DNA from 3 places in the Rhodococcus sp. SJ-3 genome. Region 1 is predicted to be linked to each of the others. Evidence: riboswitches for the same ligand, from Rfam matches in the RefSeq annotation. Region 1 holds a riboswitch; each other region holds the start of a gene.
What was found. A riboswitch is a leader RNA that binds a small molecule or an ion and turns the genes downstream of it on or off. The one in region 1 is predicted to bind cobalamin.
Positions count from the first base shown of each region.

Region 2: linked by a shared signal. The riboswitch ahead of ACTDXD_RS04030 (ABC transporter substrate-binding protein) and the one ahead of ACTDXD_RS19035 (FecCD family ABC transporter permease) in region 1 are both predicted to bind cobalamin.
Region 3: linked by a shared signal. The riboswitch ahead of cobN (cobaltochelatase subunit CobN) and the one ahead of ACTDXD_RS19035 (FecCD family ABC transporter permease) in region 1 are both predicted to bind cobalamin.

Region 1 is NZ_CM123306.1:4,078,261-4,085,464, forward strand. Features, by position in the region: gene ACTDXD_RS19025 (ABC transporter substrate-binding protein) at 1-288, opposite strand, end outside; gene ACTDXD_RS19030 (ABC transporter ATP-binding protein) at 281-1,069, opposite strand; gene ACTDXD_RS19035 (FecCD family ABC transporter permease) at 1,081-2,160, opposite strand; cobalamin riboswitch at 2,316-2,498, opposite strand; gene ACTDXD_RS19040 (SDR family oxidoreductase) at 2,597-3,256, opposite strand; gene ACTDXD_RS19045 (TetR/AcrR family transcriptional regulator) at 3,418-4,719, opposite strand; gene ACTDXD_RS19050 (hypothetical protein) at 5,091-5,279, shown strand; gene ACTDXD_RS19055 (MlaE family ABC transporter permease) at 5,660-6,472, shown strand; gene ACTDXD_RS19060 (ABC transporter permease) at 6,469-7,204, shown strand, end outside.
Region 2 is NZ_CM123306.1:880,095-887,298, reverse strand. Features, by position in the region: gene cobF (precorrin-6A synthase (deacetylating)) at 1-426, shown strand, start outside; gene ACTDXD_RS04045 (Rv2732c family membrane protein) at 448-960, opposite strand; gene ACTDXD_RS04040 (hypothetical protein) at 1,066-1,236, opposite strand; gene ACTDXD_RS04035 (SDR family oxidoreductase) at 1,375-2,268, shown strand; cobalamin riboswitch at 2,261-2,451, shown strand; gene ACTDXD_RS04030 (ABC transporter substrate-binding protein) at 2,464-3,552, shown strand; gene ACTDXD_RS04025 (FecCD family ABC transporter permease) at 3,552-4,601, shown strand; gene ACTDXD_RS04020 (ABC transporter ATP-binding protein) at 4,598-5,374, shown strand; gene ACTDXD_RS04015 (WhiB family transcriptional regulator) at 5,399-5,656, opposite strand; gene ACTDXD_RS04010 (short-chain fatty acyl-CoA regulator family protein) at 5,658-7,082, opposite strand.
Region 3 is NZ_CM123306.1:888,860-896,063, forward strand. Features, by position in the region: gene cobN (cobaltochelatase subunit CobN) at 1-2,356, opposite strand, end outside; cobalamin riboswitch at 2,411-2,627, opposite strand; gene ACTDXD_RS04060 (cobalamin biosynthesis protein CobG) at 2,641-3,729, shown strand; gene ACTDXD_RS04065 (precorrin-8X methylmutase) at 3,726-4,376, shown strand; gene ACTDXD_RS04070 (precorrin-2 C(20)-methyltransferase) at 4,373-5,887, shown strand; gene ACTDXD_RS04075 (TetR family transcriptional regulator) at 5,917-6,465, opposite strand; gene ACTDXD_RS04080 (MFS transporter) at 6,473-7,204, opposite strand, start outside.

The DNA.
Region 1 (7,204 bases):
GTTACGGATACCGCTGATCGCGGTGATCCGGTCGTCGGCCTCGAGGGCAAGCAGATTCAGGAGGATCTGACTGTCGTTGGCGTAGATCGCCTGTGCCGGCGAGGGGAAGGTGATCTGCTCTCCGCAGTTCTCGACGGTGACGTGACCGTCCGACGCAACCTCCTGCTGTTCGTCTGCGCTGCTGCAGCCGGCCAGCGTCATGGCTGCGGTGAGGAGGCCGACGGCCAGCGAGACCGGAGTCCTCGAACGAGGCAGGGTCTTCGAACGGGATGGGACGTACTCAGGCATGGTTCTCCGTGTGTGATCGGATCCGGGGCGAGTCGGTACCGAGCACCAGGTGCTGCCGTCCGGTCGCAGGATCGGTGAGTTGTGTTGCAGGAACGCCGAAGGCACGAGTGATCGTTGCTGGGGACAAGGCCTCGGATGCGTCGCCGTAGGTCGCGAGAGCGCCGTCGTGGAGGACGGCGACCCGATCGAAGTACGCCGCCGCGAGCGCGAGGTCGTGCATTGCGGCCACCACCGTGCAGCCGAGGCCGCGCAGTGTGTCGAGGAGGTGTATCTGATGGCGGATATCGAGATGGTTGGTCGGTTCGTCCAGGATCAGCAGGGACGATTCCTGAGCCAATCCACGAGCCAGCATGGCGCGGCGCCGTTCACCGCCCGAGAGTTGATCGCACCGGCGATCGACTGCGTGTGCCAATTCGACGGTGGTCAGTGCGCGCAGTGTGACCTCCCGATCGGATTCTTCTCCCAGGGACCAGGGTGGCCGATGGGGGATGCGGCCCATGGCGACCATCTCACCGAGCAAGAGGTCCTGAGGGGGTGTTTCCTCCTGACCGACATAGGCAATCGCTCGTGCCCGAGCACGTGGCGGAAGCGAATAGAGATCTCGGCCGTCGAGGGTGACGGTTCCCTCCGCGGGGGCGCGCAGGCCTGCGAGGGTTCGAAGCAATGTCGATTTACCGCTCCCGTTGATTCCCACCAGCGCCACCATGGAGCCGGCGGGGAAGTCGAGATCGATGCCGGACAGAATGTCCGATCCGGCGATCCGGCAGCGAACATTGCGCATCCGAATATGCATCAGTCACCGTCCGAAAAACTGTAGTGGCGGCGCCCCAGCAGGAAGAGGAACACCGGTGCCCCCACGAGACCGGTCATCACACCCAGGGGGAGTTCCTCCGGACTGAGCAGGACCCGAGCAGCGATGTCGATCCAGAGCAGGAACAGTGCGCCACCGAGTGCGGCCACAGGAAGCACCACCCGATGGCGTGCGCCCACCACGATCCTGGCGAGGTGCGGCATGATCAGGCCGACGAATCCGATTCCTCCGGACACCGAGACCAGCACGCCGACAAGAATCGACGACAAAGCGAAGAGTCCCAGTCGGAGCCCCCGCACCGGCACACCGAGTGCTCTGGCCACGTCCGGTCCGCTTGCCAGCGCGTCGAGCCATGAATGGAGTGCGAACAGGATCGCGGCAGACGCAACCACGACGAGCAGGGCAGGGAGAATCTGCACCCACATCGCACCCGCCACGCTTCCGAGGGTCCAGTGCAGGACCGACCGAACGGCATCGCGGTCATCACTGAGGAAGACCAGGAAGCTGGAGACGGACGAGAACGCCGAGGCCATGACCACGCCGGTGAGAATGAGACGGAGTGGGGTCAGGCCCCCCTGTGCAATGGAGATGCCGAAGACCGCGGCTCCGGCGACCATGGCGCCGATCAGGGCGCCCAACGACAATGCCCACACACCGATAGTGGTCAGGACACCGAACATGATGACGAGAGTGGCCCCGACGCCGGCACCGGCGGAGATACCCAGAAGATAGGGATCGGCCAGCGGATTTCGCACCAGGGTCTGCATTGCGGCCCCGGCCATGGCCAGGCCTGCACCGACGATGAGCGCCATCAGGATGCGGGGAGCACGAAGTTCCCAGATGATCGTGTCGTACACCGGGTCGGGGCCGACCCCACCGGTGAAATGTGCTCGCACCACGTCCCATGTGGCGGACAGCGGCACCGGCTCGGACCCGAAGGTCAGCGACATGAATCCGCTGAGGACGATCGCGAGGGCGAGGACGACCAGGAGCGGGATCGCCGGAATTCGTGTGTGCTGCGGTGGCGTGGTGCGCTGAGGTGACTTCGCGACCTCGAGCAACTCAGCACCCCGACGGTGCGGACTCCGTGACCTGTCGTGGGGTCGGTAGGTCGCTTCGTGCGGAGGCGTGAACACGAATGGGGAGGGCGGTGCCATCGGTCTGGGCGCGCATCGATCGTTCTCTCGTATCAGGGGCCCAATCGCGAGGCCCACGTGTGTGATTCGGTGAGCCAGCAGGTCTTCGGACTCAGGGTCGTTCCGACAGGGCGCCTTCCCGGACCGATTCCGGTCCAGTGGCACGTGCCCTGTCGGTCGCCTTCACCGCTGCGCGACAGTTCCGGAGTTGCACCGGATTCCCTTGCATTTCTGATGCACGTACTGCATCAGGGCTGCGTCTGACTCGTGGAGAACGTAACACAGGCGTAACAATGGCCGTGGGTCCGGACCCGCTGTGCGAGATCCGGGGTCCACGGCGTCGATCTACCGGTGACGACCGTCAGCGGAGTGCGTCGAGCGCCTCCGCGATCGGTGTGTCGCCGTTGTTGAACTCGATCATGCGACCGGCGGTCTCGGGACGCTCGAGCACTGCAGCGATCACGGCGGCGACATCGGCGCGCGAGACCTGCCCCTTGTCTCTCGCACCCTGACCCTCGATCTCGATCCGTCCGGTCGGGGGATCCAGGGTGAGGGCGCTCGGCCCGAGAATGGTCCACTCGAGATCGGTGCCGCGCAGGTGTGTATCGGCGGCGGCCTTCGCCTCTGCGTACGGATGGAAACTGTTGTCCTCGGGCACACCGTGGTCGGGTCTCGCCCCGAAGTACGACACCATCACGTACCGCCGCACGCCTGCCTCCTGCGCGGCTGTCATCGATGCGATCGCGGCATCACGGTCCACGGCGTACGTGCGGGCGGGGTTGCCGCCGCCCGCACCCGCCGACCACACCACCGCATCGTGGCCCTGCAGCAGGTCGGACAGCGCCGCGATGTCGAGTTGCTCGACGTCGGCCACCACCGGCGTGCCTCCTGCGGCGCGTACGTCGTCGGCGTGGTCGGGGTTGCGAATGAACGCACTGGTCTCGTGGCCGGAGTCGGCGAGTAACCGCTCGAGGTGCAGCGCGACCTTGCCGTGTCCGCCGAAGAGTGCGATGCGTGCCATGTCGAGTGCTCCTTGTGTCCGGGGATCGGGTGCGTCTCCCAGCATGCCTTCCTTCCGATATCCGCGCGCGAAGAAGGCACGCACACTCGGTCGACGCCTGGGGCCTGCCTCTTCTGTTCGCGCGCGGAGTTGCCGGAGTGGCCGGACACGGCAGGCGATCGCTACCTGGACGGCGTGTGCGCAGACAGTGACCCGGCGGCACTCGACTTCGGCATACGCGGATTGTGTTCGGAGGATGCAGGCTGTTCGGGCGTGGAGCCGAGCAGTACCGACATCATCACCGCATGGATCCGCGGCGCCTGTTGCCGCACGGCGTTGGGACCGAGGAACACACCCAGATCGGGAACGAGGTTGAGCGCTGCGTACAGAAGGAAGCGTGATTCGACGCTCGAGAGTTCGGGGCGTACCTCGTTGAGGAGGGTGGCCCATTGTTCGACGTCGAGTCGCTGGCGCATACGTAGATCTGCCCGCGGTCCGGGAGGCACATTGATCAGCTCCGCAAAGTACACGGACATCAACTCCCGCTGCGAGATGCAGAGCTCGATATACACCGTGGCAAGTGCTTCGAGGCCGTCTCGTGGGCTCGAGGTCCGCTGAAGTGCCGACTCGATCGAGGTCTCGAGCCGGTCGATCGCACGGTAGAAAGCGGCTGCGAGGATATCGGCCTTCGATGGGAAGTATCGGTAGACGCCCGACGCGGGCAGGCCTACGGTCGAGGCGATCTCCTCCACTCCGATTTCCGCGTACCCCTCCCGATGGAAGAGTTCGATCGCCGATTGCAGAAGATCCTCGCGCATGTTGTTCACCGACGACGGGTGGCGCGCAGCGGTGGGTATCGACGAAATGGGTTCTTCCGAAGAGAGATCCGACCGGGACAGTGCCACACATGCATCGACGAGGATGTGCTCGATGCGGCGCGGAGCCAGGGTGAGGCTGTGCGCAGTGATACTGCCGATTGCGCTGAGCATCGCGGCAACGAGCACGAACGTGTCCGTGCTGGAAATATCCGGGCGGATGAGGCTCACACATTCCCCGATCCTGCGGTTGACCTCCCATGCGCGCCGACGGATGGGAGAGCGATCCTCCGGTCGTAGGTACCGGCGTTCCCAGCGGTAGATACCTGCGGTGCGCCGGTTGGCGATCGTGGTGCCGATGATGGCGCAGAGATGCGCGCGGAGCTCGTCCGTAGCCGATTCGGCGTGGCCCGTCGGTGAGCTCTCGAGAGCGGACTCCAGGGCGTCCAGGAGTATGAGAGCAGAGTTGAGGAAGAGTGCGTACTTCCCCGGAAAGTGGCGGTACAGAGCGGATTTGGTGATTCCGACCTCGTCGGCGATGTCTTCGACACTCACGCCGTGGTAGCCACGTTCGCTGAAGGCGATCGCGGCCGCAGTGGCGATCTGGTCTCGCCGGTTCTTCGGCCGCGATCTGCGCTCGGCCTGAGGGGAGGGAGTCTTGCCGACCACGCGCACCTACTTCTGTTGCTCGGGCTGCCCTGGCTGCGATGCGGCGGGCATCTCTCTTCGGGCGAGCATACGCTGCTTGCAGCGGCGAACCATCATGCACATGTGAACCGTTGTTTGCTGTCATATGTGTGCAGAAACGCGAGACGGGCAGCATAATCCTAGTTCAGGGCGGGGTTGTGGTTCTCGTGTCCGATGGATAGCTCTTCGGAATGACCGTTCACAAAACTCTATCGTTTCGAATGCGGCGGTGATACCGTCCCCGGCGAGCACCCTGCGTCGAGGTGCTTTCCGCGATCCGGATCCGTTGTCCCTACTGATTGCTGGAGGCCCGTCCGGTGTTCGACACTGCACGCAGGGTTCTGTCCTACGAGATGTCCGTGGCCGAATTCATCGGTCTGGTCGTTCTGATCGCCATTCCGTACGGATTGATCGGAGTGATCTGGACTCTCACCCACACCTCGCACCTTGCGGACATGGAAGGTGTCGATCTGGTGATCTCGTTCCTGGGCTCGATCGTGTGCTGGCCTGTTCTGACGTTCTCCGACGTGTGCATGACGTGAACGGCGAACTCGCCGCACGCTGAAGGGTATGGCGGCTCGTGTTCTGTACGACTGTTCTCCTGTGGCATCCGATCGCCTCTCGCGATCGTTGTGGCATGTGCGAGTGATGGGCGGCGGGCAATAGTAGAACAGACTGGCACCAAGCATGTTTCGTCGGCCGTCCCCACCGGGGCATGCCGAGACGCAGGGCGTGGAAGGCGCGCTCTATAACCTAGAATGAGTGTTCACTTGAACCTTGTCGGTCGGAGACTTGTGTGCCACACTTCACTGCAAATCGAAGACTGTTTCCGGTGGTGTTGCCGATGTGCTCGGTTACCGGATGGGGGTGATCCGCGTGTGCGGAGAACGGTTGTGGGGTGCGAAATGAAGGGATTCAGTAGATGACCTACGAGCTGCCGGCATCGCGCGGTCCGGTTCGCGACGTCGCGACCGAGGGTGGTTTCCTGATCGGGTTCGCCGTGCAGTCGCTGGTCGTCCTGATGGTTGCCATCATCCGACGACGACTGTCGCTGCACGAAACCGTCACGCAGACCCTGTTCATCGGACGGGTGTGCACCGGACCGTCTCTGCTGCTGATGATTCCGGTCGGCGTATTCATCGCCGTGTCGGTCGGCGAACTCGCCGGACGGATCGGGGCCGGTGGTTACTCGGGCGCGGTCGTCGCTTTCATCATCGTCGGCCAGGCATCGGCGCTCGTGTGTGCACTCATGCTTGCGGGTGTCGCCGGATCGGCGATCTGCACAGATCTCGGGTCACGCAAGATCCGCGAAGAGATCGACGCGATGGAAGTAATGGGACTCGACGTCCTCGAACGTCTTGTGGCGCCGCGACTCGTCGGTGCCGTCGTAGTGTCTCTCGCGCTGTGTTCGATGGTCACTCTCGGTGGTGTCGCCGCATGCTGGCTGTATCACATCTATGTGCAGCACCTACCCGCCGGAACATTCATGGCGACATTCTCGGAATACGGACGACCAGCTGATTTCGTTATGGCACTGGTGAAATCAGCGGTCTTCGGTTTGCTCTCCGCCCTCGTGGCGACGTTCAAGGGACTGCACACGAAAGGCGGCCCGCGCGGCGTCGCTGACGCGGTGAACGAGGCGGTCGTGATCGCGTTCGCACTCGTGTTCATCGTCAACACCGCGCTGTCTGCCCTGTACACGGTCATCGTTCCAGCTGTCGGTGAGTTCGCATGACACTTGCAACACGTGAACCGATCGCGGGTGCGACACGGGCGGTGGGGCGTGTCGGCGACAACCTCGCGACACTCGGAATGCATGTCTCGTTCTACTTCCGTACCATCGCTTCGATTCCATATGCTCTCAGCAAGTTTCGGAAGCATGTTTTTGCTCAGATCAGTGAGGTGAGCTTCGGAACCCAGTCGTTGCTGTCGGGCGGCGGAACGATCGGCATCGTCTTCGCCATGTCGCTCGCCGCGGCGATGATGCTGGGGGTGGAGACCCAACGCGGTCTCGAGCTCGTCGGGATGACCACGATGTCCGGGATGCTCTCGGCCGTCGCGAACACTCGCGAGCTCGCCCCCGTAGTCGTCGCGATCGCACTGTCGGCGAAGGTCGGTGTCGGTTTCACCGCACAGATCGGCGCCATGCGCATCTCCGACGAGATCGACGCGCTGGATTCCATGGCCATCCGGTCGATTCCGTTCCTCGCCGCGACCCGCGTGCTTGCCGCGATGGTGTGCGTCATCCCGATCTACATGATCGGCCTTCTCGCCAGTTACCTGTCCACCCGCCTCGTCGTGGTGTATTTCAACGGGGCCTCGGCAGGGACCTACGACTACTTCTTCCACCTGGTTCTCACGCCGCAGGATCTCCTGTACTCGGGTATCAAGGCGATGGTGTTCGCTGTGGTCGTCAGCCTCGTGCACTGCGCCTACGGGTACTACGCGTCCGGAGGGCCCGCAGGTG
Region 2 (7,204 bases), 2.6 Mb from region 1:
TGGGGCGATCCGAGTCTGTACGACAGCACCATTCGTGTCGTAGAGCGGATCCGTGATCGCGGTGTGCTCGACATCGACTACGACGTCGTGCCAGGTGTGAGCAGTATTCAACTGCTCGCTGCCCGGCATCGTCTGGTGTTCAACAGAATCGGTGGCCCGGTCACGATCACCACCGGTCGGCGCCTCGGTGAGGAGGTCGCATCGGGAGCGGACAATCTCATCGTCATGCTCGACGGTCAGCTTGCCTGCCGGGAACTCGACGGCGATTGGGACATCTGGTGGGGCGCGAACCTCGGAACGGAAGACGAGGAACTCGTCGCGGGACGTCTGCATGAGGTGCTCGACGCCATCGACGTGGCCCGGACGCGGTCCAGGTCCGCGCGAGGCTGGGTGATGGACACCTATCTGCTGCGCCGCGCTGGTTGAGCCGCGCAGAAACGATCGGGGTCAGTGCGAGCGAATCAGAGTCGGTCGTGGGCGTGGATCGGTGGGCGACTTGCTGAGCGCGATCGGTAACCACTGCGAAGTCAGCGCGACCATCGACACCCACGCGATCACCATCCCGATCCCAGGAGCGTGCGGGCCGTCGATGATCATTCCCGTCTGCGACCAGTAGCCGAAGAGGCCGAAGAACGAGCCGAGACCGCAGCCGAGCGTCGCTGCAACCGCGAACCTCCAGCTGCGCCGGGCCAGTGCTATCGACGACACGAGCACCCCGAACACCGCCGCGAGCGTCACGAAGATCCGCAGCGGCATGGAGACGGGGGCGCCCCCACCGAACCAGTCGGCGAGCGCCATCCACGACCACTGCGTCGACGTCAACGGCAGCAGTAGCCCGATGGCCAACAGGGTCATGAACCCGGCGAGCACCCAGCGCCGCTTCCCGGCATCGAACTCCCCGGCGATCCGCTTCTCGATCCGCGCGAAGTCGCTCCGGTACGCCGACAGGTTTTCACTCACGGGCACGCCTCCTCGTTCGACCACACGAGAGGCCATTATGGACGTCCGCGCACGATCCGGTACAAGGTGTCGACTACCAGGGTAAACCCAGAATCGGTAGAGGCGTCAGTCTTCGTCGGTATCCGTCGCGGGACCCGACGGGGTCGCGCCGCCTTCGTCGGTCCAGTCGGAGGACCGGTCTTCCGTCGACTGCGCGGGGTCGGACACCACATCGGGAGCAGCACCGTTCTCCTTGCGTGTCGCTCCGTCCGTCTTCGGATCCTTCTCTGCGTTCATCTCTCGTCCTTTCGTCGGGGGGTGTCGCGTTTCTGCATCCCCAGACAGCGTCATACCCAGACAGCGTCGCGACGAACCGCGTGTGCCGCCTCGGCGGACCGGGTATGCCGAGAGTCACCCCGACGTCCGGAGGACCCGATGCCAGACCAGCACCGCATGCAGAATCCGAAAGAGCAATTCGCGACGCCACCACTTGCGGACCAGGGGGAGATCCCGTATCCGGGTCGCACCTCCGAGATGGTGTCGGCACCCGATCACGGAGAGCGGACGTATCGGGGAAGCGGCCGTCTCGAAGGCAGGCGTGCCCTCGTCACCGGTGCCGACTCGGGTATCGGGCGGGCCGTCGCGGTCGCGTTCGCACGCGAAGGCGCCGATATCGTCTTGAGTTACCTCGAAGAAGACGACGATGCGCGGCAGACGGCCACGCTGATCGAGGATGCGGGGCGCCGGGCGGTGCTCGCCCCCGGCGATATTCGTTCCGAAGATCTGTGCCGTGGGCTGGTGGACACCGCTGTTCTGGAATTGGGCGGACTCGATATCCTCGTCAACAATGCCGCCTACCAGCATATGGAGCCGGGCGGCATCGCCGACATGACGACCGAGCAGTTCGATCGCGTGATGAAGACCAACCTGTATGCGCTGTTCTGGCTCTGCAAGTACGCAGTCGCCGAAATGCCTCCGGGGTCGACGATCGTGAATTCCACGTCGATCCAGGCCACGAACCCGTCACCCGGTCTCCTCGACTACGCAACCAGCAAAGCGGGCATCGTGAACTTCACCAGGGGGCTGGCAGCGGACGTCGCGTCCAAGGGAATCCGCGTCAATGCGGTAGCCCCAGGTCCGATCTGGACTCCGCTGATCCCGGCGACGATGACCCGGGATGCCTATGAACACTTCGGTGCCGATGTCCCCCTCGGCCGGCCGGGGCAACCGGCCGAACTTGCCCCCGCCTATGTCTTTCTCGCATCACAGGAATCGAGTTATGTCACGGGCGAGGTCGTTGCGGTGACCGGTGGTGTGCCATTCGCCTGACCTCGGACGAGGTCTTGTACTGTGTGACTCGGCGTAGGGAACACCGGTGCGAATCCGGGGCTGTCCCGCAACTGTCACCGAGGAGCGATCCCCCAATTCACGGTCACGGCCCGTATGGGCTGGAAGGCCGGGGGAAAGCGTCGATCCGGGAGCCAGGACACCTGCGTCGGCCGAGGCATTACCACGAGGATGGACATGAGTATTTCGATTTTCGCCGCCCGTACGGGGCGGCACACGGTGCTGCGCACAGGCGTCGCGCTCGTCGCGGTTGCACTGACCGTCGCCGGCTGTTCGTCGAGTGATGCGGACTCCGATGCCGCCGACCGGCAGGAGAGCAGCGCCGCGGCGGGCTCGACGAACTACCCGCTGACCATCGAGAACTGTGGCCACGAGGTCACGGTCGACGCCGCGCCGCAGCGTGCCGTATCGCTCAACCAGGGGTCGACCGAGATCCTGTTGTCGCTCGGCCTGGCCGAGCGCATGGTCGGCACCGCGACGTGGACCGATCCGGTGCGCGAGAACCTCGCGGCCGAGAACGAGCTGGTCCCGCGCCTGGCCGACAACAATCCGTCGTTCGAGGTCGTGCTCGATACCGAACCCGACTTCGTGTCGGCATCGTTCGGCGGCACCCTCGGCGAAGGCGGCGTCGCGACGGCGGAGCAGTTCGAGCAGCTCGGGGTACCGTCCTACCTCTCGCCCACCGACTGCGACGGCAAGGACGACAACAGCGTCAACTCCGACGGCAACCGCACCGAGCCACTGACGATGGACGCGGTGTACAAGGAGATTCGCGAACTCGCCGCGATCTTCGACGTGACCGAGCGCGGTGAAGAGTTCGTCGCCGAACTCCAGCAGCGGTACGAGACGGCCGCGGGTGAGATCGACGCCTCCGGGGTGTCTCTCGCGTACTGGTTCGCCGACACGGCCACCCCGTATGTCGCGGGGTGCTGCGGTTCGTCGGGCATCATCACCAACTCCGTCGGCGCGAAGAACGTCTTCGACGACACCACGAACGAGTGGCCGCAGGTGAGCTGGGAGTCGGTCCTCGATCGGGATCCCACGGCCCTCGTACTCGGAGACCTGAGCCGGCGCAGCATTGCGGGTGACGCGCTGGACAGCAAGATCGAATTCCTCGAAACGAATCCGGTGACCCAGCGTCTGACGGCCGTGCAGAACCAGCGGTACATCGTCGTCAACGGTGCCGACATGAACCCGTCGATCCGCACGATCGACGGAATCGAGAAGGTCGCCGCCGCACTGCGCGAGTGGAATCTCGCGGGCTGATGGTGTCGGCGACGAAGGATCGGTCGCCTACCGAGCGCGGCCCTGTCGCAGCAGTCGTCGTTGCGATCGGACTGGTGGTACTGGCGCTTTCGATCGCTGTGACGGTCACGATCGGCCCGGCCGAACTGTCCGTGCCGGACGTCTACGCCGTCATCTTCGACCGGTTGGGGCTCGCTGACAGTTCGGTCAGCGCGATCCGTGAGGGGATCGTCTGGGAGCTGAGGCTGCCGCGGACCCTGCTGGCCGCGGTGTGCGGCGCCGGTCTCGCGGTGTGCGGCGTGATCATGCAGTCGCTCCTGCGCAACCCGCTGGCCGATCCGTTCGTTCTGGGGATCTCGTCGGGTGCCTCGACGGGCGCCGTGATGATTGCGGTGCTGGGTATCGGGGGCGGCGCCGTGTCGCTGTCGGGTGGCGCATTCCTGGGTGCGCTCGCGTCGTTCGCGCTCGTGTTGTTGCTCGCCACCGGCGCAGGTGGCGGCACCTCGCGTGTGGTGCTCGCAGGAGTTGCGGGAACCCAGCTGTTCTCGGCATTGACGTCGTTCATCGTGATCTCGTCCGCCGATGCGGAACGCACCCGCGGTGTGCTGTTCTGGCTCCTGGGATCGCTGTCGGGCGCCACGTGGAGCGATGTGGCGCTCTGCGGCACGGTGTGCGCGCTCGGTATCGTCGTGTGTCTGATCAAAGCATCCTCCCTGGACGCATTCACATTCGGTTCGTCGACCGCCGCGACACTCGGCATCTCGGTGGGCCGTACCCGTCTGATGTTCCTGCTGGTGACCGCTCTGATCACTGCCGTGCTGGTCAGTGCCGCGGGTGCGATCGGGTTCGTCGGTCTCGTCCTTCCGCACGCAGCACGATTCCTGGTGGGCCCCCGGCACAGTCATCTCGTGCCCGTCACCGCGGTGGTGGGCGCGGTGTTCATGGTGTGGGTGGACGCGGTGGCCCGCACTGTGTTTGCGCCACAGGAGGTTCCGGTGGGTGTAGTGACCGCTCTGATCGGCGTCCCGGCATTCGCGCTGATCCTGTTCCGTACGAGGAGTACGCCGTGACACTCTCTGCGCAGTCGCTGCGGTGGAGCCGCGGCGGAAACCTCGTCATCGACGACGTGACGATCGACCCGGTGCCGGGGGAGACTATCGGGCTGCTCGGACCGAACGGATCGGGAAAATCGTCGCTGCTGCGCCTGCTTGCCGGCATCGATCGTCCCGACGACGGGACGGTGACTCTCGACGGAACCGATATCGGGAGCCTAGGCCGGCGAGGTCTGGCGCGCAGGGTTGCGATGGTCGGGCAGCATGCACACACCGAGGTCGACATTCGGGTGCGAGATGTGGTGCGGCTCGGCCGCATTCCGCACACCGACGCATTCGGGCGCGACGAGCGCGGACGCGCCGCTATCGACCGGGCGCTCGACGTGACGGGGATGGTCGAGTTCGCCGACCGGTTGTGGCGCTCGATGTCCGGTGGTGAACGTCAGCGAGCACAGATCGCCCGGGCCCTCGCGCAGGAACCCGAAGAACTGTTGCTGGACGAACCGACGAACCACCTCGATATTCAGCATCAGCTCGACATTCTCGAACGGGTCGCGGCTCTTCCGGTGACCAGTTACGTGGCGTTGCACGATCTCAATCTCGCGGCGATGTTCTGCGATCGGGTGGTGGTGCTGTCGCGGGGAAGGATCGTCGCGCACGGCACGCCGGTCGAGGCGCTCACCGCTGACCTGGTCGAGCAGGTGTACGGCGTTCATGCAACGGTCGAGGTCGATGACGGAGTTCCCGTGATCCGTTACCACAGGTTGCGCAGCCCGGCTGCCCGTGCGTGATTCTGTTAGTTCCGGATACCGAAATCACGCACGGGTCAGGGACTTACGTTCCCGTTCCGAGGTCCCACCCCAGATCCCGAACTGTTCGCCGCTGTCGACCGCGTACTGAAGACACTTGTCGGCGACAGAGCAACCGGCGCAGATCCGCTTGGCGTGGTTCTCGCGGCGGAGTCGCTCGGCGGGCGATTCCGAGTCGGGCCCGAAGAAGGCCGAGGGACCGAAGAACCGGCAATCGGCCTGCGCCCACCAGTCCACATCCTGATCGAGGTGTCGCTCGTGCATCTCACCGGCTCTCGGTGGCGGAGTAGGGCACGAGGCCCGCGTTGTTCTCGTCGATCCGGATGGTGCGGCCCAGATGCGGGAATGCCCGCTGGGTGCACGACGGACGATCGCACACTTTGCAACCCGCGCCGATGGGCACCGTGGTGTCGGGATCGTCGAGACGCAACCCTCGCGAGTAGACGAGTTTGTCGGCGTAGCCGATATCGCAGCCCAGACCGACCGCGAAATCCCTTTTGGCGGCGAGATATCCGGGGGCGCCCTCATGGGTGGTGCGGGCGATCCACAGGTAGGTACGGCCATCGGGCATCTGCGACACCTGCGTCAGGATGCGCCCCGGCGACGTGAACGCATCGTGCACAATCCACAGCGGGCAGCTGCCGCCCACACGGGAGAAATGGAAAGCGGTGGCGGACTGGCGCTTCGAGATGTTTCCGGCACGGTCGGTGCGGACGAAGAAGAACGGCACCCCACGCTGCCCGGGCCGCTGCAGAGTCGACAACCGGTGACACACCGTTTCGAAACCCACCTCGAACTTCGCGCCGAGAAGGTCGATGTCGTAGCGCATCGCCTCGGCGGAGCGCAGGAACTGGGTGTACGGCAGGATCAGTGCCCCGGCGAAGTAGTTGGCCAGGCCTACACGCGCAAGGGCACGTGAGCGTTCGGGCAAGCCCTCGGCATCTGCGACAACTGCGTCGACAGTGCCGGCGTGCGCGATGAACGCGAGTTGCGTGGCCAGCTGGAATGCGCGTTGACCGGGGGTCAGGCGTCGCGCGAGGGTCAGGACCTTCGTGACCGGGTCGTAGGTGCGCTTCGGCCCGATCCGGTCGGGTTCATCGGTGCGGATGACCACTGTGATGCCGTGCTCGTCGTGCAGCAGACCGCTCAACTGCAGATCGAGCCCGCCGACTGTCAGTCCCCGGCTGGTGAACAGTTCCTCGGCGGCATCGTCGAGTTCGGCGATGTGGTTGCGGCGGTCGTAGAAGAAGTCGCGGACTTCCTCGTAGGGTGTCGTGGCGGACTGGTCGGCGACGACGCCCGGATCGCCCGGGGCGAGTTGTTCGAGCTGCTCGGTGACGCCGCGCAGTCTCCTGTGAAGGCCGACGAGTACCCGCGCGGCGAAAGGATTCCGCGACAGCAATTCGTCGATCTCCGACGGTGAAACATCCACGGCCTCAGGGCTCTCCGCGAGCACATCCTGTAGATCGGCGAGTAGTCGCGCGTCGGTGTCGGCAGCGAAGAACGTCATGTCCAGGTCGAACATCGAGTTCAGGCGTAGCAGTACCGGCACCGTGAGTGGGCGGTGGTCGTTCTCCAGTTGGTTGACGTAGCTCGTCGACAGTCCGAGCGTGTGCGCAAGCGCGGTCTGCGTCAGGCCGCGCTCCTCTCGCAGGCGGCGTAGCCGCGCACCGGCGTACATCTTCTGCATGGCTGTGAATCTAACATTTCCAACATTCGCAAGATTTACAAATTTGCTCGATGTGTTCCGCAACAATAGGCATATGCAAGGGATTTCCAACTTGGCGAAGCCTGCGTAGCGTGCAAATCGAA
Region 3 (7,204 bases), 2.6 Mb from region 1:
CGTATCCGCCGCCGAGAGCATGCAGGACGGCATCGAGTTCGTCGGTGGTCTGCGCTAGGCGCGGCACCACCTGTTCGGCGGCGAAGGCCAGCACCCGCGACACCTCGCTGTCGGCGTGGCCGAGTACCGATTCGACTGTGGCCGGAGCGCTATCGACACTCCATCCGCCGTCTTCCATCGCCTGCACGAGCGCGCGAGCCTGGGTTTCGATCGCATCGACCTCGGCAAGCGGCGCGTCGGTCTTCAGTCCGAGTGCGGTCCGCAGCCCGGGCACCGCGTGACTCTTGCCGCCCCAGACCTGGGCGGCGCGCAGGATCGACAGCACGAGGTTGACGCGTGCTTCACCTTCGGGAGCGGCCCCGAGCACGTGCAGCCCGTCGCGGATCTGAGCATCTTTGACCTCGCACAACCAGCCGTCGACGTGCAGCAGGAAATCGTCGAACTCGGCGTCGTGCGGCCGGTCGTCGAGGCCGAGGTCGTGGTCGAGTTTCGCGGCCTGGATCAACGTCCAGATCTGTGCGCGGATGGCGGGCAGCTTCGCCGGGTCCATCGCCGCGATGTTGGAGTACTCGTCGAGCAGCTGCTCGAGCCGCGCGATGTCGCCGTACGATTCCGCGCGGGCCATCGGCGGAATCAGGTGGTCGACGATCGTGGCGTGTGCGCGGCGCTTCGCCTGCGCGCCCTCACCGGGGTCGTTGACCAGGAACGGGTAGATCAGCGGCAGGTTCCCGATGGCGGCGTCGGTCGCGCACGACGCAGACATCCCCGCATTCTTCCCGGGCAACCACTCCATCGAGCCGTGTTTCCCGAGGTGGACGACGGCATCGGCACCGAAACCCTGCTCGACCCATCGGTATGCGGCGAGGTAATGGTGCGACGGAGCCATGTCGGGATCGTGGTAGATCGCAACCGGATTCTCCCCGAATCCGCGCGGCGGCTGGATCATGAGGACGACATTGCCGGCCTGCAACGTAGCCAGGACGATCGCGTCACCATCGACGAACAACGAACCAGGCGCGGGCCCCCACGCCTCGGTCATCGCGTCGGTGAGCTCGGCGGGCAGGTCCTTCGTCCACTCCACGTACTCGGATGTGGTCACTCGCACCGGGTTACCGGCCAGCTGGTCGGCTGTGAGCCATTCCTCGTCCTGACCACCTGCATCGATCAGCGCGTGGATGAGGGTGTTTCCGGCTTCTGTGTCGTCGTCGACGTCCATCCCGGGGAAGCCTGCGCCGAGGTCGTATCCGAGATCGCGCAGTGCTCGCAGCATCTTGATCGCCGACACGGGAGTGTCGAGACCGACGGCGTTGCCGACGCGTGAGTGCTTGGTGGGATAGGCCGACAGCATGATCGCGATACGCCGGTCCGCGGGCGGGACATGCCGCAGCCGCGCGTGCGCAACCGCAATACCCGCCACGCGACGGCAGCGTTCCGGATCGGTGACGTAGCGGGGCAGGCCGTCGGAGTCGAGTTCTTTGAACGAGAACGGCACCGTGATGATGCGGCCGTCGAATTCGGGAACCGCGATCTGGGTCGCGGAGTCGAGCGGGGACACGCCGTCGTCGGAGTCTGCCCAGCTGTCGCGGCTCCACGTCAGGCACAGCGCCTGCAGAATCGGAATATCGAGCGCGGCAAGGGCTCCCACATCCCAGGCCTCGTCCTCGCCGCCTGCGCTCACCGTGGCGGGCTTGGTGCCACCGGCGGCGAGTACGGTCACGACGAGCGCGTCGAGGCTGCCGAGTTCGGCGAGCAGGTCGTCGGAAGCACCACGCAGCGAAGCGCAGTGCACGACCACTCCCCGGGCCTTACCCGTCGCGTCGATCGCGTCGGCCAGATCATGCGCGAACTGCACGTTTCCGCTGGTGTGGTGGGCGCGGTAGAACAGCACCCCCACCCGCGGCAGCGACTCGTCGACCGGCGTGGGCCGGTCGAGTACACCCCATTCGGGTAATTCGGCGGGCGGCTCGAAGCCCTCACCGCCGAGCAGCACGGTGTCCGACAGGAACGCGTGGAGCTGCGCAAGGTTGGCAGGGCCGCCGTGGGCGAGATAGCGATGCGCCTCGGCAGCGGTCCCGATCGGCACCGTCGAGTAACTCATGAGCTCGGCGTCCGGTGTCTGTTCACCACCCAGGACGACGACCGGAACACCCCGTCCGAGGACGGCGTCGAGCCCGTTCTGCCAGGACCTGGCAGAGCCGAGAATCCGCACGATGACCAGGTCGGCGCCGTCGAGGAGTCCGCCCAGGTCTGCGTCCACGTCGAGGCGCGACGGGTTCCCGACCACCCAGTCGGCGCCGCTCGAGCGGGCCGACAACAGGTCGGTGTCCGATGTCGACAGCAAAGCGAGGCGCGTCACGACGCAACCCGAAACTCGAGGCACACGGCCATGTTCAGTCTCCAAAACCCTCGTGGACGTACTCATGCCGTGGCCGGTCTCCTGGCTGACGGATCATCGCTACTGCGCCGACCTTCCCGGACTGCCGTCCAGTGGTCTCCGTTCCGGCAGGCCGGTACGGACGAGGGCGAGCAACTACCCGCTCACAGTGGCGAGGGCCGCGCCGGTTTCTCACCGGCTTCCCGTAACCACGGCGTCGCCAGCGTAGCGCACCATTTTCTGAGGATGTGCAACCATGTGGTCCTGTGGAGCACGTCTCGCCCGATCTTCCCCCCGACCGCTGCCCCGGGCTGCTGCGACCGCACGTCGCAGCCGACGGGGCGCTGGTGCGTCTGCGCGCCCCCGGGGGCCGTCTTCCCTCCGGCGGGCTCGGTCGACTCTCAGCCGCGTCGCAGGAATTCGCCGACGGTGACGTGCACCTCACATCCCGCGGAAACCTGCAGATCAGGGGAATCTCTCTCGACGCGTGCGGCAATGTGCCCGCCGGTCTCACCGACGCAATCGCGACCGCCGGTTTCCTGCCGTCACCTTCGCACGAGCGGGTCCGCAACGTGGTCGCATCGCCGTTGTCGGGGCTCGTCGGCGGGGTCGCCGACATCAGGCCTCTGATCGGTGCACTCGATACTGCGCTGTGCGCAGAACCGGCGCTCGCCGAGCTGCCCGGCCGATTCCTGTTCGGTCTCGACGACGGCCGCGGCGACGTCGCCGGGCTCCGCTGCGATCTCGCCGCTGTCGCCGTGGACATGGCAACCATACGGATCGTGATCGGCGATCTGGCCGGGCCGACGGTGCCGATGTCGCAGGTCGTCGACACGCTGATCGGTCTTGCCCTCGACTTCGTGCGGACACGCGGGACGCTCTGGCATGTGCGGCAACTACCCGGGCGCGGCACCGAACTCGGGGGTGACGGCCGGACTCCCGCGCTCCCGTCGTATGCGATGCCCTACGGAATGCTCGCCGGTGCGGTATCGGCGCTGGTCCCGCTGGGAATCCTTTCGCCGTCCATGGCTACGGCCCTGCCCGACGACGACGTGATCGTCACCCCGTGGCGCGGCATCGTACTCCCCACCGGCGCCGATCCGGCCGCGCTGTCCGACGCCGGATTCGTGTTGTCGGACGACTCCGCGTGGCCCCGGGTCACCGCGTGCACCGGATCCCCCGGGTGTAGCCTCGCCCGAGGTGATACCCGGGCTCTGGCCCGTCGCGCCGTCGCTTCCGGCACCACAGCAGACCGCCTACATGTCGTGGGCTGCGAACGCGCCTGCGGTGCACCGAATTCCCCGCACACCCTTGTTTTCGCCAGCCGCTCGACGTCACACAGGAGCTCGACGTGACCCTTCAGCCACCACCCCGCCGCTACGAGTACGAGACGGACGGCGCGCATATCTATGTTCGTTCGTTCGCGACGATCCGCGCCGAATCCGACCTCGCGGCGATCCCGGACGATGCAGAGAAGGTCGCGGTGCGGATGATCCACGCGAGCGGGCAGACCGACCTGGCGAAGGATCTGGTGATCCATCCCGATCTGGTGTCCGCGGCCCGCACGGCCCTGAACGCGGGCGCACCGATCCTGGCCGATGCGAACATGGTCGCCGCCGGGGTGACCCGTACACGGCTGCCCGCCGACAACGAGGTGCTGTGCCTGCTCGGCGATCCTCGCGTGCCCGGCCTGGCCCAGCAGTGGAACACCACGCGCTCGGCTGCGGCCGTGTCCCTGTGGACGGAGCGGCTGGAGGGATCGGTGGTCGCGATCGGTAACGCGCCCACTGCACTGTTCCACCTGTTGGAGATGCTCGATGCCGGCGCACCGCGACCCGCAGCGATCATCGGTGTGCCGGTGGGATTCATCGGCGCCGCCGAATCCAAGGATGCCCTGATCGAACATGATCTGCAGATCCCCCATCTCGTGGTGCGGGGTCGGCGGGGCGGGTCGGCAATGGCGTCGTCGGCGCTCAACGCACTGGCTCAGGAGGCGGAATGACCGGCAGGATCTACGGGGTCGGGCTCGGACCCGGCGACCCGGAACTCATCACCCGCAAGGCCGCTCGCCTGATCGCGGAGGCCGACGTCATCGCCTACCACTCGGGCACGCATGGCCGGTCGATCGCGCGCGGGATCGCGGCCGGACTGATCCCGGACGGCGTGATCGAAGAGAAGCTGGTGTACCCCGTCACCGTCGGCACCACTGACCACCCCGGCGGATACGACGGGGCGATCGCCGATTTCTACGATGAGTGCGCTGCGCGCCTTGCCACCCACCTCGACGCCGATCGCACCGTCGTCGTGCTGTGCGAAGGCGACCCGTTGTTCTACGGGTCGTACATGTACCTCCACGACCGGTTGTCGAAAGAGTATGTTGCCGAGGTGATCCCCGGGGTCACGTCGTTCTCGGCTGCGGCAGCCGCGGCCGCCGAGCCGCTTGTGCGCCGCACCGATGTCCTCACCATCCTCCCGGGAACCCTTCCTGAGCCCGAACTGGCAAGGCGACTGGCCGATACCGACGGCGCGGTCATCATGAAACTGGGCCGCACCTTCGAATCGGTGCGAAACGCCCTGGAACAGTCCGGACGACTCGGCGATGCCGTGTACGTCGAGCGTGCAACCATGGGCGGGCAACGCATCGTCGCAGCCGCAGACGTGGATCCCGATACGGTCCCGTACTTTTCGGTGATCCTCACCGCCGGCGACAAGGCTCCTCGCAATCGCGGAGTGCTCGACCGATCCCGCCCCGCCGCGCCCGAGACGGAGACCTCGGTCGAGACACACGAATTGCTGGTGATCGGACTCGGCCCCGCCGACGACAGATGGCTCACTCCCGAGGCATCGTCGGCTCTCGCGTCGGTCGATCACGTCGTCGGATACGGTCCGTACGTCGATCGGGTTCCGGTTCGCTCCGGCCTGCAACGACATTCGAGTGGGAATACCGTCGAGGTCGATCGCGCCAGATTCGCACTCGACCTGACATTGTCCGGCGAGAAGGTGGCCGTGGTGTCCGGCGGTGACGCCGGGGTGTTCGGGATGGCGTCGGCGGTGTTCGAGGCCGCGCAGGATCAGAAATACGCGTCCGTGCCGATCCGTGTGCTGCCGGGAGTGTCGGCGGTGCAGGCCGTCGCAGCCCGGGCGGGCGCACCCATCGGCGGGGATTTCGCAGTCATGAGCCTGTCGGATCGGCTCAAGCCGTGGAAGGTGATCGAGAAGCGGCTCACCGCAATTGCAGAAGCCGATCTCGTGCTGGGGATCTACAATCCCGCGTCCCGGTCGCGGACGACGCAGGTCGCCGACGCGCGTTCGCTGTTCCTGCAGCATCGGCCGAGCGACACCGTCGTCGTGATCGGAAGGGACGTGGGAAGGCCGGGTGAGTCGCTCGAGGTCACCACCCTCGAGAAACTGGATCCTGCGAGCATCGACATGAAGTGCCTGCTCATCATCGGCGCGGCAGGCACTTCGACGTTGCCGTCCGGTTCTGTGTGGACGAAACGCTCGGTCGAGTAGACCCGGCGTCGCCCCTGGGCGCCCAGGAGTCAGAGTTCGGTGTCGTCGACGATCTGCTGCACGAGCGCACCGTACGCCTCGATCAACTTCGCGCTGTCGATCACCTGGGGCGTCAGGATCTCGAAGGTGCGCAGGCCGCTCGCCAGGCCCAGCAGCAGCGTCACGACCATTCGGGCACGCGCCTTGTCGGGCGTCTGCTCGCCGATCACCGCTGCGATCCGAGGCACCACTCGTTCCGTCATCTTCGCGCGGGCAGTTTCGGGATCCGGGGCTTCCTGCACGAGATACGGGGCCATTGCCCAGAATTCGTAGTCGCCCGAGTTCCGGCGTTCGACGATGGCCCGCACAAGCCGGTATCCGGGCGGTTCCTCCGCGGGATCGAGATCGGCGAGTCCCGGAGATTCGGGCGCAGCGGCCTGGAAGAGTTCGGCCTTGCTGCCGGTCAGCTTCATCACCAGGGCGGGCGAGACACCGGCCGCCTCGGCGATCTCCCTGATGGTCGTTCCGTTGAAGCCCCGCTCGGCGAACAGCGGCCGGGCGGCGTCGAGAATGGTGTCGCGAGTCGTCCGTTCGATCATCGCCGCCTCACGCTGCCTCGGTCGGATCGGCGACCGGAGGCGTGCGCACCGACCGATCTTTCGGCAGGAGAACGGCACACAGCATGGCGACGAACGTGGACGAACCCGCGATCACGAAGATCACGATGATGGCGCCGTGCGCGGGGAAGGTCGCGCCGGACGCTTCGATGGTGATACTCGTGAGCAACGCGGCGACCACCGCGCTCATACTCGACATCCCGATGGTGCGCAGGAGGCTGTTGAGGCCGTTCGCGGCCGCGGTTTCGGTGACCGGAACAGCAGCCATGATCAGTGCCGGCAGGGTCGCATAGGCCAACGCGTTGCCGATGCTCACCATCGCCGCACCGATGATGATCAGGGCGACGGTGTCGTCCCAGGCGATACGGAAACTGTAGGCCGCGGTCATGACGATCGTCCCGAGCATGAGGGTGAAGCGCCCACCGAACCGCATGGTGAGCCTCCCGGCCACCGGCGCGGTCACGAACATCGCCAGGCTGCCGGGGATCATGCACAGTCCGGCCGTTGCGGCGCTGAGCCCGAATCCGAAGCCGGTGATCTCGGGTAGCTGCAACTGTTGTGTGGTCGCCAGCAGGCTGGCGTACGCGGAGAATCCGATGAAGAGTCCTGCAAGGTTGGCGAGTAGCACCGTGCGCCTCGCCGACACGCGCAGGTCGACCATCGGGGCCTTCACTCGCAACTGGTAGGGCACGAAGGCAACCGCGATGGCGACGGCCGCGAC